3 regions of the Arthrobacter sp. MDT2-3 genome follow, and region 1 is predicted to be linked to each of the others. Evidence: predicted binding sites of a transcription regulator. Region 1 holds the regulator's gene; each other region holds the start of a gene.
The links. Region 1 encodes Rex, which represses fermentation and respiration genes when NADH is low (regulators of the CRP and FNR family bind a similar motif). Its sites were predicted from a motif close to CTTGTGAANNNNTTCACAAG; they were not measured.

Region 1 (3,270 bases):
TTATGCCGGTGCCCGTTATGCCTTGGTGCCCGTTATGCCCGGGGACCCCGGATGCGGGCGAAGCCTTTCCAGAGTCCGTAGACGGCGCCGCCGGCAGTGGCTGCCTTGAGGCCGAAGGTGGCTGCGCGGCGGCCTGCCCGGAAGTCGTAAACGGGCCAGTTGTTGTCGCGGGCGTGGCGGCGGAGGCGGGCGTCCGGGTTGATGGCCACCGGATGGCCCACCAGGCTAAGCAGCGGGATGTCATTGAAGGAGTCGCTGTAGGCCCAGCAGCGCTTCAGGTCCAGTTCTTCGGCATCCGCCACTGCCTGGACAGCCACAGCTTTCGCGGAGCCGTGCAGGATGTCTCCCACCAGGCGGCCGGTGTACATGCCTTCCGAGATCTCCCCGACCGTCCCCAGGGCTCCCGTGAGTCCCAGCCGGGTGGAGATCACAGTGGCAACTTCTATGGGGGTCGCAGTGACCAGCCACACCCGCCGGCCCACCCGCAGGTGCTGCTCGGCCAAGGCCTTGGCGCCCGGCCAGATCCGTGACGCGATCATCTCGTCGTAGACCTCTTCGCCGAGGGCCTTGACGTCGTCAACCGTGATGCCTGCGGCCAGGGTCAGCGCGGAGTCGCGGACAGCGTGGACGTCGTCCATGTTTTCGCCGCGGGCCACGAACTTGAACTGCTTCCAGGCGAACCCGGCAGCCTGGCCCATGGTGAAGGCTCCGCGCTGGTGCATCTTGCGGGCAACATGGAAGAGGCTGGCGCCGCGCATGAGGGTGTTGTCCACATCGAAGAACGCCGCCTCGCCGGGTTGCGGCGCCGCAACCGGCTTGGTGACTACGGCGACGTACTTCTCCTCGGGCATGGTGTCGAGTCTAGTCAATCCAGTCGGTGGACACTGTCGGCGTCGCGGGGCACAGTCAACGGGGCTACGGTTAAGTCATGGCAACACCGCACGTCGTCCTGATCACCAAAGCTGACTGCCACCTGTGCGAAGAGGCGCGCGACGCCGTCGGCCGGGTTACTGCCTCGCTGGGCCTTGAGTGGACGGAAGAGCTGGTGGACCACCAGCCGGAACTGCGGGACCGCTATGCCGAGGAAATCCCGGTAGTGCTGGTGGACGGCGTGCAGCGCGACTTCTGGAAGATCGATGAGATCCGGCTGGAACGCGTGCTTCAGCGGGCCATGGCAGAGTAGGGGAGCAGCACCGGTGACCGCGCGTGCTTTGTGGCCGGCTGCTTTGTTGGCATCGGCCGGAGGGCTCTAGAGTGGAGTCACAACGCGATGCGAGGGAGGGGCTGGTGGCTTCGCTGGATTCAACTCCCCAGGCTGTCCCGGATCTTCCGGGTACCACTGGCACGCCAGCCAAACAGATTCCGCCCGCAGCGGTGGCCCGGCTGACGCTCTATCTGCGTGCCCTGAACACCCTGCTTGCCGAGGGAGTGGAGCGCGTTTCCTCCGAATCCCTGGCCGAAGCCTCAGGCGTCAGTTCCGCCACACTGCGCAAGGACCTGTCCCACGTGGGCTCCTACGGTACCCGCGGTGTTGGCTACGAGGTGCAGTACTTGAGCCGCCACATCGCGGCGGCACTCGGACTGACGCACGACTGGAAGGTCGCCATCGTCGGCGCAGGCAACCTTGGCAAGGCCCTGGCACGTTACGGCGGATTCGAATCCCGCGGGTTCGACGTCGTGGCCATTTTCGACGCCGACCAGATGGTGGTGGGCAACGAGGTGGGGTGGCTGCGCGTCAGCGACGTAGCCGACCTGGAAACCGTGCTGCACCGGACCGGAGCGAACATGGTGGTGCTGGCGCTGCCGGCGGCCGTGGCACAGGATGTCTGCGACCGCGTGGTGGCCGCCGGCGTCCGCAGCGTCCTGAGCTTCGCCCCCGTGATGCTCCAGGTGCCGGAGGGGGTCAACCTCCGCAAGGTGGACATGGCCACCGAACTGCAGATCCTGGCCTACCACGCACAACGGGCGCAGGCCCCGGGGCAGACCGCCTAGATTTCTCAGGCGGTTCCGGGGCCCACGCCCGCAGGTGTGGGAAGTGCGTAAACCTACCGGCCGTAGGGGTTGCCCAAGCCGCCACCGTAAGGGTTGGCGAAGGGCTGCTGCTTCCGGAAGTACGGGGCAGCCGCCGGCAGGTACAGCAGGACGATGGCGGCGATCCCCAGAAGGGTGCCGATGGTTCCAATGCTGGGAGGACCGAAGAGGCTGAAGATGGACAGTGCAGCGAACACCGTACCCAGGATGCGCGCCCAGTTCTTGCCCTTGCGGACAAAGAAGGCCACCAGCAGGTAGAGCCCTGCGCCGAGGATGGCGAAGACCACCAGGGTGCCGGCGATGACGCCCTTGATGTCCTCGTAGGTGACGCCCGCTCCGCTGCCCTCCATTTGCTGCTCAAAGGTCTGGCGGAATACCGGGTCGTCCAGCTGGGTGAGCCCGGTGAGCATGGAGATGACGAAGATGGCGGCCGAGGCGATCAGCAGCCAGAACGAGATGTTGACCAGCTGCGGCACCCCGTTGCTGCCTGTGGGCTGCGGCTGCTCCGAAGGGTACTGCGCGTACGGGGACTGCCCGTAAGGCTGCTGACCGTACGGCTGCTGGCCAAAGCCCGGAGCCTGCGGCGGGTTCTGGCCATACTGTGGAGTGTTTTGCCCGTACTGCGGGGCGCCGGACTGGCCGTACTGGGGAGCGTTCTGTCCGTACTGCGGGGCGTTTTCCCCGTAGCGCGGCTGCTGGTTGCCCTGCTCGGGATCGTTGGGCACGGGAGGCGGGACGGGAGGATTACTCATGAGCTGTCCTTTGGCATGTCGGGTTCTGGTAGGCTGCCGGGTTTCGGTCCTGTGCCCTACCCCCAGCATGGCTTAAGTCCACCGTACCCCCGGACTGGCGGCAGATGGGTCATTCCAGGGAGGTATTCCGCCCCCTGCTCGGCAGTTGCCCTGCGATGCCTTGCTAACCCTTGTTCCCCCGCGCTGCAAACCATGCCTGCGAGTTCGGCAGCCAGAGCAGGACCGTTGCTGCGAGGCTGATCAGGAAGCCCGCCCAGTTGCCGCCCTGGCCAACACGCATGGCCAGGTTGACCAGGGCGAGGACCAGGGTGACGCCCGTCAGGACTGTGAGGGCCAGCCGGGCCCACTGCTTCCCCTCTTTCATCTTGAGGGCAAAGACGATCTGCGCGGCTCCCACGGCCGCCGCCAGCAGCATCAGCAACAGAACCAGCGCGGCCGCAGCGGGCGCCGCCGCGAAAAGCACCAGCGAGGCAAGCATGCCCAGCAG
Region 2 (3,270 bases), on a different contig from region 1:
CAAAGTGGCTGACGACCTTCCGGACGCCGTTGACTTCGGTGAAGACGTTGACGGTAACTGTTTGGGTGGCCGGCGGAGCCCACGCTGCCGCGTAGGTGCTGGACCGGCAGTCCACCAGCAGGTGCCCTGAAACGGCCCCGGCCAGCGCATCGGCGAGTTGCGGTTTCCAGAATGAGGCGAGGCGTCCGACGTCGGGCAGCGCCGTTCCCATGGATAGCCGGTAGGCAGGCACATTGTCGCCGAAGCGGATGGCGCCCCAGAGCGCCGAAATGACGAGTACCGACTCGTCCGCCTTGCGGCGTTGGCCGGCAGTAAGTGTTTTGTAGCCCAGTGCGTCGTACAGCACACCTGAGTAAATCTGGTGCGCCGGAGCCGCCGGTTCAGCATGCAGCCGGGTGTTGCGTTCGACGTCGTCCTTCAGCGATGCCCCGACCCCCAGCAAGGCGAGGGCGTCCTCGTGCGCGCTCACCGTCCCCAGCGCGTCCAGCACCTTGGCACGGTAGGAATTCAGCTGCGGGAAGCTCAGGGCGGGCCAGTCGACGGCGGATCCACGGACCGCGGGTGTCTTGCCTTCAGAGGGGGGAAGCAGAATCAGCACCGTCCGATCCTACCGGCGGCGGGAAAGCGGCACGGCGCCGGTAGACTGGATCCGGATGGGTTGACCAGGCGGCCGCGCGTCACGCAAGTGGCTCGAGGAACGTCCGGGCTCCGCAGAGCAGGGTGGTGGGTAACGCCCACTCGGGGTAACCCGCAGGCCAGTGCCACAGAAAACAGACCGCCTGGGTCGCGCCGGTTTTGAAAGCGGCACGAAACAGGTAAGGGTGAAACGGTGGTGTAAGAGACCACCAGCTTCCCGGGTGACTGGGAAGGCTAGGTAAACCCCACCCGGAGCAAGGCCAGACAGGGCACGTTTGAGGGCTGCTCGCCCGAGTGTCCGGGTAGGCCGCTGGAGGGCGCCGGCAACGGCGTTCGTAGATGGATGGCCGCTACTCCCGCACCGGCAACGGGGCGGGAGCACAGAACCCGGCGTATCGGTCAACCCATCCATTCAACCGGTTTGACCTTGGAAGCTCTGTTGGGGATGCTAAACCGTGCCCTCTAATACTGATGGACAACCCGGGACGGGAACGGCCCAGCCGCCGGTCCGTTCCCCGGGCAGGCAAGTTGTTGCGCTGCTTGGCTTCCTTGCCCTTTCGTATGCCGTCTGCATGCTCGCCTCCATCCCGATCATCCTCAATTCCAACGGCTGGTTTGCGGACTCGGTCAAGGCCCCCTGGATGCCGGCGGGATGGATGTTCCGCGCCGCCTGGCTTTCGCTGTATGCCGGAATCGCCGTGGCCGCCTGGCTGGTCTGGCGGAGGGGAGCCCTGGTCCGGCCGGTCGCACGCTTGTATGGTCTGCAACTGTTGCTCAACCTGGCCTGGCCCATAATCTTCTTTGGCATGTACCCCATGCTCGGCGCAGCGGCTTTATGGATCGCCCTCGCGGTGATCGGCGCATTGGCTGTTGTCCTGGTCCTCCTCATCCTGCGGTTCGGGCCCGTCAGCACGGCGGCCGGGCTGCTGGTTTTGCCCTACTTCTCCTGGGTGGTTTTCTCCGCGAGCCTCAACCTCTACTCCGCCATTCACAACTGAAGCCCTACCAGAGCCGCCGGAATCCTGGTGTGAGTGATTTCACGCGGCTCGAGCCACCCCCGGGCAGTCCGCCAAATTAGAATGGATAGCGGACGCAGGAGTTCTTCCGCCGGAATTGCGTTCGCACCCGGCGGTTTTCTTTTGCACACGATCCAGGCACCTGGGGGACAAACCCCGCAGGTGCCGGCGCCCCTGGACATCATCAGGTGGCCGACATCCGTGTACGAGGACGTACGCGGCTGAACCGAGGAAGGTATTTCTGTGAGCCAGACGTCTGATTCTTGTCTTGATACGTGGATGGGCCGGGAGGCCCTCGCCGAGGCCATGATTCCGGTTATCGGCCGGCTGTACCGCGAAAACAATGTGGTGACCAGCATCCACGGCCGGAGCCTGATCAACAAGTCCACCATGAACATCCTCAAGGCGCACCGCTTCGCGCGCAGGATGAGCAAGGATGAGCTGCTGCTGGAGGAGACCGCGCCGCTCCTGAACACCCTGGCGGGGCTGGAGCTCGGTGCGGCCGCGATCGACATCGCCCGGCTGAACCAGAAGTTCAAGGAAGAGGGCGGCGACGCCACCCTGGAGGAGTTCCTCCGCGAGGAACTCGCCGAGATCGTGGGCAAGCGCGGCGGCGACGACCGCACCAGCACCGACGTCGTGCTGTACGGCTTTGGCCGCATCGGCCGGCTCCTGGCCCGCCTCCTGATCGAAAAGGCAGGTGGCGGCCACGGCCTGCGGCTGCGCGCCATCGTTGTCCGCAGGGGCTCCGATAACGACCTGTCCAAGCGCGCCAGCCTGCTGCGCCGCGACTCGGTGCACGGCTCCTTCGAGGGCACCATCCGCGTTGACGAGGCAGCCAACACCATCACCGCCAACGGTGTCCAGGTGCAGGTTATTTACTCGGACAACCCCGCCACCATCGACTACACCGCCTACGGCATCAACAACGCGCTGGTGGTGGACAACACCGGCCGCTGGCGCGACGCCGAAGGCCTGTCCCAGCACCTGCAGAGCAAGGGTGTGGCACGGGTGCTGCTGACCGCCCCGGGCAAGGGCGAGCTAAAGAACATCGTCCACGGCATCAACCACCGCAGCATCGAGGACACCGACCAGATCGTGTCCGCGGCCTCCTGCACCACCAACGCCATCACACCCGTCCTGAAGGCCATCAACGACAAGTTCGGGGTAGTCCACGGGCATGTCGAGACGGTCCACTCGTTCACGAACGACCAGAACCTGATTGACAACTTCCACAAGGGCGACCGCCGCGGCCGTTCGGCAGCGCTGAACATGGTGATCACCGAAACGGGAGCAGCCAAAGCAGTGGCAAAGGCCCTGCCCGAACTTCTGGGCAAGCTCACCGGCAGCTCCATCCGCGTCCCCACCCCGGACGTCTCCCTGGCCATCCTGAACCTGAGCCTGGAAAACGGGACCACCAAGGATGAGGTCAACGAGTACCTGCGGGAGATGTCCCTGCACTCGGACCTGCGCAAGCAGATCGACTACATCGATTCACCCGAGGTGGTTTCCACGGACTTCGTCGGTTCCCGCCGTGCAGGCATCGTTGACGGACTCGCCACAATCTCGAACGAAAAGAACCTGGTGCTCTACGTCTGGTACGACAACGAGTTCGGTT
Region 3 (3,270 bases), on a different contig from region 1:
TTGTGGGACGTCGACGAGGTGGTGCACTTGACGCAGTCGGGCCGCCCGTCCGGAATTTCACACGGGCGGGATGTAATTGCCCATACGAGGAAGCTCAACACCCGGGACGTATCGTTTGTGGAAGGCTTGCCCTGCACGTCGTTGGAGCGCACAGTGGTGGACTGCTGTCTGATGTTCAATCTTCGCCAGTCAATAATCCTGATAGACCACGCTGCCAGGCTGGGTGCTGACCTTCCACTCCTACGACAGCTATGCGCCGAGTTGGCAGGCCGCAACGGAGTCGTTACCCTGCGGCAGGCCCTGGAACTGGCTGACCCACGTTCAGAGTCGGCTGGAGAAAGCCTCACCCGGGAGCTCATCCACAGGCTGAAGATCCCGGCGCCGGAGCTGCAGTACGTGGTGCATACAACCTTGGGCCATCACCGCCTGGACTTCGCCTGGCGTGCCCGGAAGGTGGCTCTTGAGTTTGACGGCAAGTCCAAGTACTTCGAATACCGGCCAACTCAAGAGGTCCTCTATGAGGAGAGACGAAGGGAAAAGGCCCTCATGGAAGAAGGCTGGACCTTCCTCCGGGTTGAATGGAAACACCTCTTCAACGAGGCGGAGTTCAAGTACCGGGTACTGCGAGCACTGGCCCAGGGTTCGCAGGACGAATGACGCCCCCGGTTCGACGGTTCCCTGCACACTCGACGGCTGCGGACATCGAACCGGCCGGGAACCGTCGAACCGGCCGAATAGAAGGCGGGCGCAACCCTTGGTGGTCACTCGACGGCCGGTGGCCGCTACGCCCTGCCGTTGACCGCAGCGACCGGAACGCCGTAGCTCGGCTCGCGCTTCTTGACCCAACCAATCACCAGCAACGTCACAGGCACGAAGATGAACTCCACCAGGGTTTTGTAAACGAAGCCCACCACCACGTAGTTCACGAAGGTTCCGAAGTCGGTGATGCCAATAACTGACGCTGCAATGCTGCAGAAGATGAGGGTGTCCACGAACTCGCCGGCGCCTGACGAACCCATAAGGCGCGCCCACAGGGACTTCTCGCCGGAGCGGGCCTTCATCTTGACCAGGATCCACGAGTTGATGGTCTGCCCTGCGAGGAACGCGAGCAGCGAAGCCAGCACAATCTGCGGCACCGGGCCCAGGGCGCCTTCCAGGGCGGCCTGCTTGGACGATCCGAACTCATCGTCGAAGCCGGGCAGGGCAATGATCACCCAGTAGCAGAGGGACGCGAAGACGGACAGCGCAAAGGTGGTGAAGATGGCCTTGCGGGCCACTTTAAAGCCGTAGACCTCGCTGATGACGTCGCCCAAAATGTAAGCCAGCGGGAAGAGGAAGAAGCCGCCGTCCGTAATGATCGGCCCGATGGCTACCCCCTTGGACGCACCGATGTTGGACAGGATGAGCACTACCGCCATGGACGCCAGCATGATCCCGAAGTAGGGGGAACCGATCGAGGCGAACCTGGCCGCGCTGCCTGGCGGGGTTGCTTCGGGCAGGGCGTTGTGGCCTGAGGCTGAGGGCATGGCGAGTCCGTTCAAAGTGGTTCGCTCGGCGTCCGAAGTTGGGAAGGCCGCCGGCTGTATTAGCACTGTCCGCCCAATTGTCCCATCCAACGCCAGCGCAAGGAGAACTGGATCTGAACACGTTCAATTCGTGCGATACTTCTTGAACACGTTCAAAACCCTCAGGAGCCCAACGGTGACGAAGAGCGAGCAGACCCGCCAGCTGGTTGCGGACGTCGCCCTAAGGATGTTCCGGGAGATGGGCTTCGCGAAGACCACCATGCGCGCCATCGCTGCGGAAGCCGGCGTATCGGTGGGCAACGCCTACTACTACTTCGCGTCAAAGGACGATCTGGTCCATGAGCTGTATCTCCAGGTCCAGGCGGAGCATGCGGCCAAGGCTGCCGAAGCGCTTGACGATGCTGCTGACCTCACGAGCCGGCTGAAGGCCACCCTCCACACCGGCCTGGACGTCATGGCCCCCTACCACCGGTTTGGCGCCGACTTCGTAGCGACGGCCATCCGTCCCACCTCCCCGGTAAATCCCTTCGCCGCCGGCTCGACGGCTGCGCGCGAGGCTTCCTTGGACATCTTCCGCAGGGCGGTGGAGGATGCGAAGCCTCCGGCACCGAAAAAGCTCAGGGCCGATCTTCCGGAACTGCTGTGGCTTTGCTACATGGGCGTCACCCTCTTCTGGGTATACGACACTTCGGAAGGGCAGCAGCGGACACGGCGGCTGGTGGACGGAGCCGTTCCTCTGATCACAAGGGGGCTCTCACTGGCGCGGATTCCAGGGGTTAGCAAGATCCTGGACGACGTCCTCAGCTTGAGCCGCAGCATCCGCGGCTAAGTACCGAAACAACACAGGGGGAAAGATGAGCAGCACCAGAACGGTGGTACTGGCCGGAGCGTCCGGTTTCATCGGCAGATACTTCCGGGCTCGATTTGAGCAGGACGGTTGGACCGTGCGCACCGTTGGCCGCAAGGGCGCCAGGAGTTCGCCGTCGGCCACGTGGGAAGACGACGACGGCGCTATCGCCAGGGTGCTCGAAGGAACAGAGCTCCTGGTGAACCTCGCCGGGCGCTCGGTCTCCTGCCGCTACAACGCCCGGAACAAGGCAGCCATACTGCAGTCCCGCGTTTCCACCACGGCGGCTCTTGGCCGGGCCTTGGCACTTTGCCGGCAGCCGCCGTCGACCTGGCTCAACGCGAGCACCGGAACAATCTACCGTCATGCCACGGATAGACCCCAGAGCGAACAGGACGGCGAAATGGGCACGGGATTTTCGGTGGATGTGGCCCGCGCGTGGGAAGCGGAGCTGGAAGCCGCGGTGACACCCGGGACACGGAAGGTCCCGCTGCGGATTGCCATCGTCCTGGGCCCGGGCGGCGGAGCGCTGCGGCCTGTCGCCAACCTGGCCCGGCTGGGTTTGGGAGGCCGGATGGGCCCGGGCACACAAAAATTCAGCTGGATCCACGTGGAGGACCTCTACCGATCGGTGCTCTTTGTGCATGCCCGCAAGGACATTGCAGGCCCCGTGAACGTGGCGTCGCCCGATGTGGTGGACAACCGCGAGCTTATGCGCATGGTCCGCCGGGCTTATGGAGCCAGATTCGGCATCCCCACTCCCGCCTGGCTGCTGAAGCTTGGCGCCATACTGATCCGAACGGAGACCGAACTGGTCCTGAAAAGCCGCTGGGTCCAGCCGCAGAAGCTCCTGAACTCCGGTTTCGTCTACAGCCAGCCTGAACTGGGCAGAGCACT

Region 2: a site for Rex is predicted at 1,661-1,680, ahead of AC5RUQ_RS19675 (glyceraldehyde-3-phosphate dehydrogenase). Genes of this name have one in related genera too.
Region 3: a site for Rex is predicted at 1,666-1,685, ahead of AC5RUQ_RS05065 (queuosine precursor transporter). Genes of this name have one in related genera too.

Annotation. Positions count from the first base shown of each region.
Region 1 is NZ_JBNHFS010000002.1:908,076-911,345, reverse strand. It holds gene AC5RUQ_RS09900 (HAD family hydrolase) at 33-851, opposite strand; gene AC5RUQ_RS09895 (glutaredoxin family protein) at 929-1,183, shown strand; gene AC5RUQ_RS09890 (redox-sensing transcriptional repressor Rex) at 1,288-1,992, shown strand; gene AC5RUQ_RS09885 (hypothetical protein) at 2,046-2,783, opposite strand; gene AC5RUQ_RS09880 (hypothetical protein) at 2,947-3,270, opposite strand, start outside.
Region 2 is NZ_JBNHFS010000008.1:165,474-168,743, reverse strand. It holds gene AC5RUQ_RS19690 (YaaA family protein) at 1-598, opposite strand, end outside; RNA gene rnpB (RNase P RNA component class A) at 655-1,047, shown strand; gene AC5RUQ_RS19680 (TspO/MBR family protein) at 1,092-1,634, shown strand; gene AC5RUQ_RS19675 (glyceraldehyde-3-phosphate dehydrogenase) at 1,896-3,270, shown strand, end outside.
Region 3 is NZ_JBNHFS010000001.1:1,074,551-1,077,820, reverse strand. It holds gene AC5RUQ_RS05070 (putative endonuclease domain-containing protein) at 172-657, shown strand; gene AC5RUQ_RS05065 (queuosine precursor transporter) at 783-1,526, opposite strand; gene AC5RUQ_RS05060 (TetR/AcrR family transcriptional regulator) at 1,702-2,355, shown strand; gene AC5RUQ_RS05055 (TIGR01777 family oxidoreductase) at 2,381-3,270, shown strand, end outside.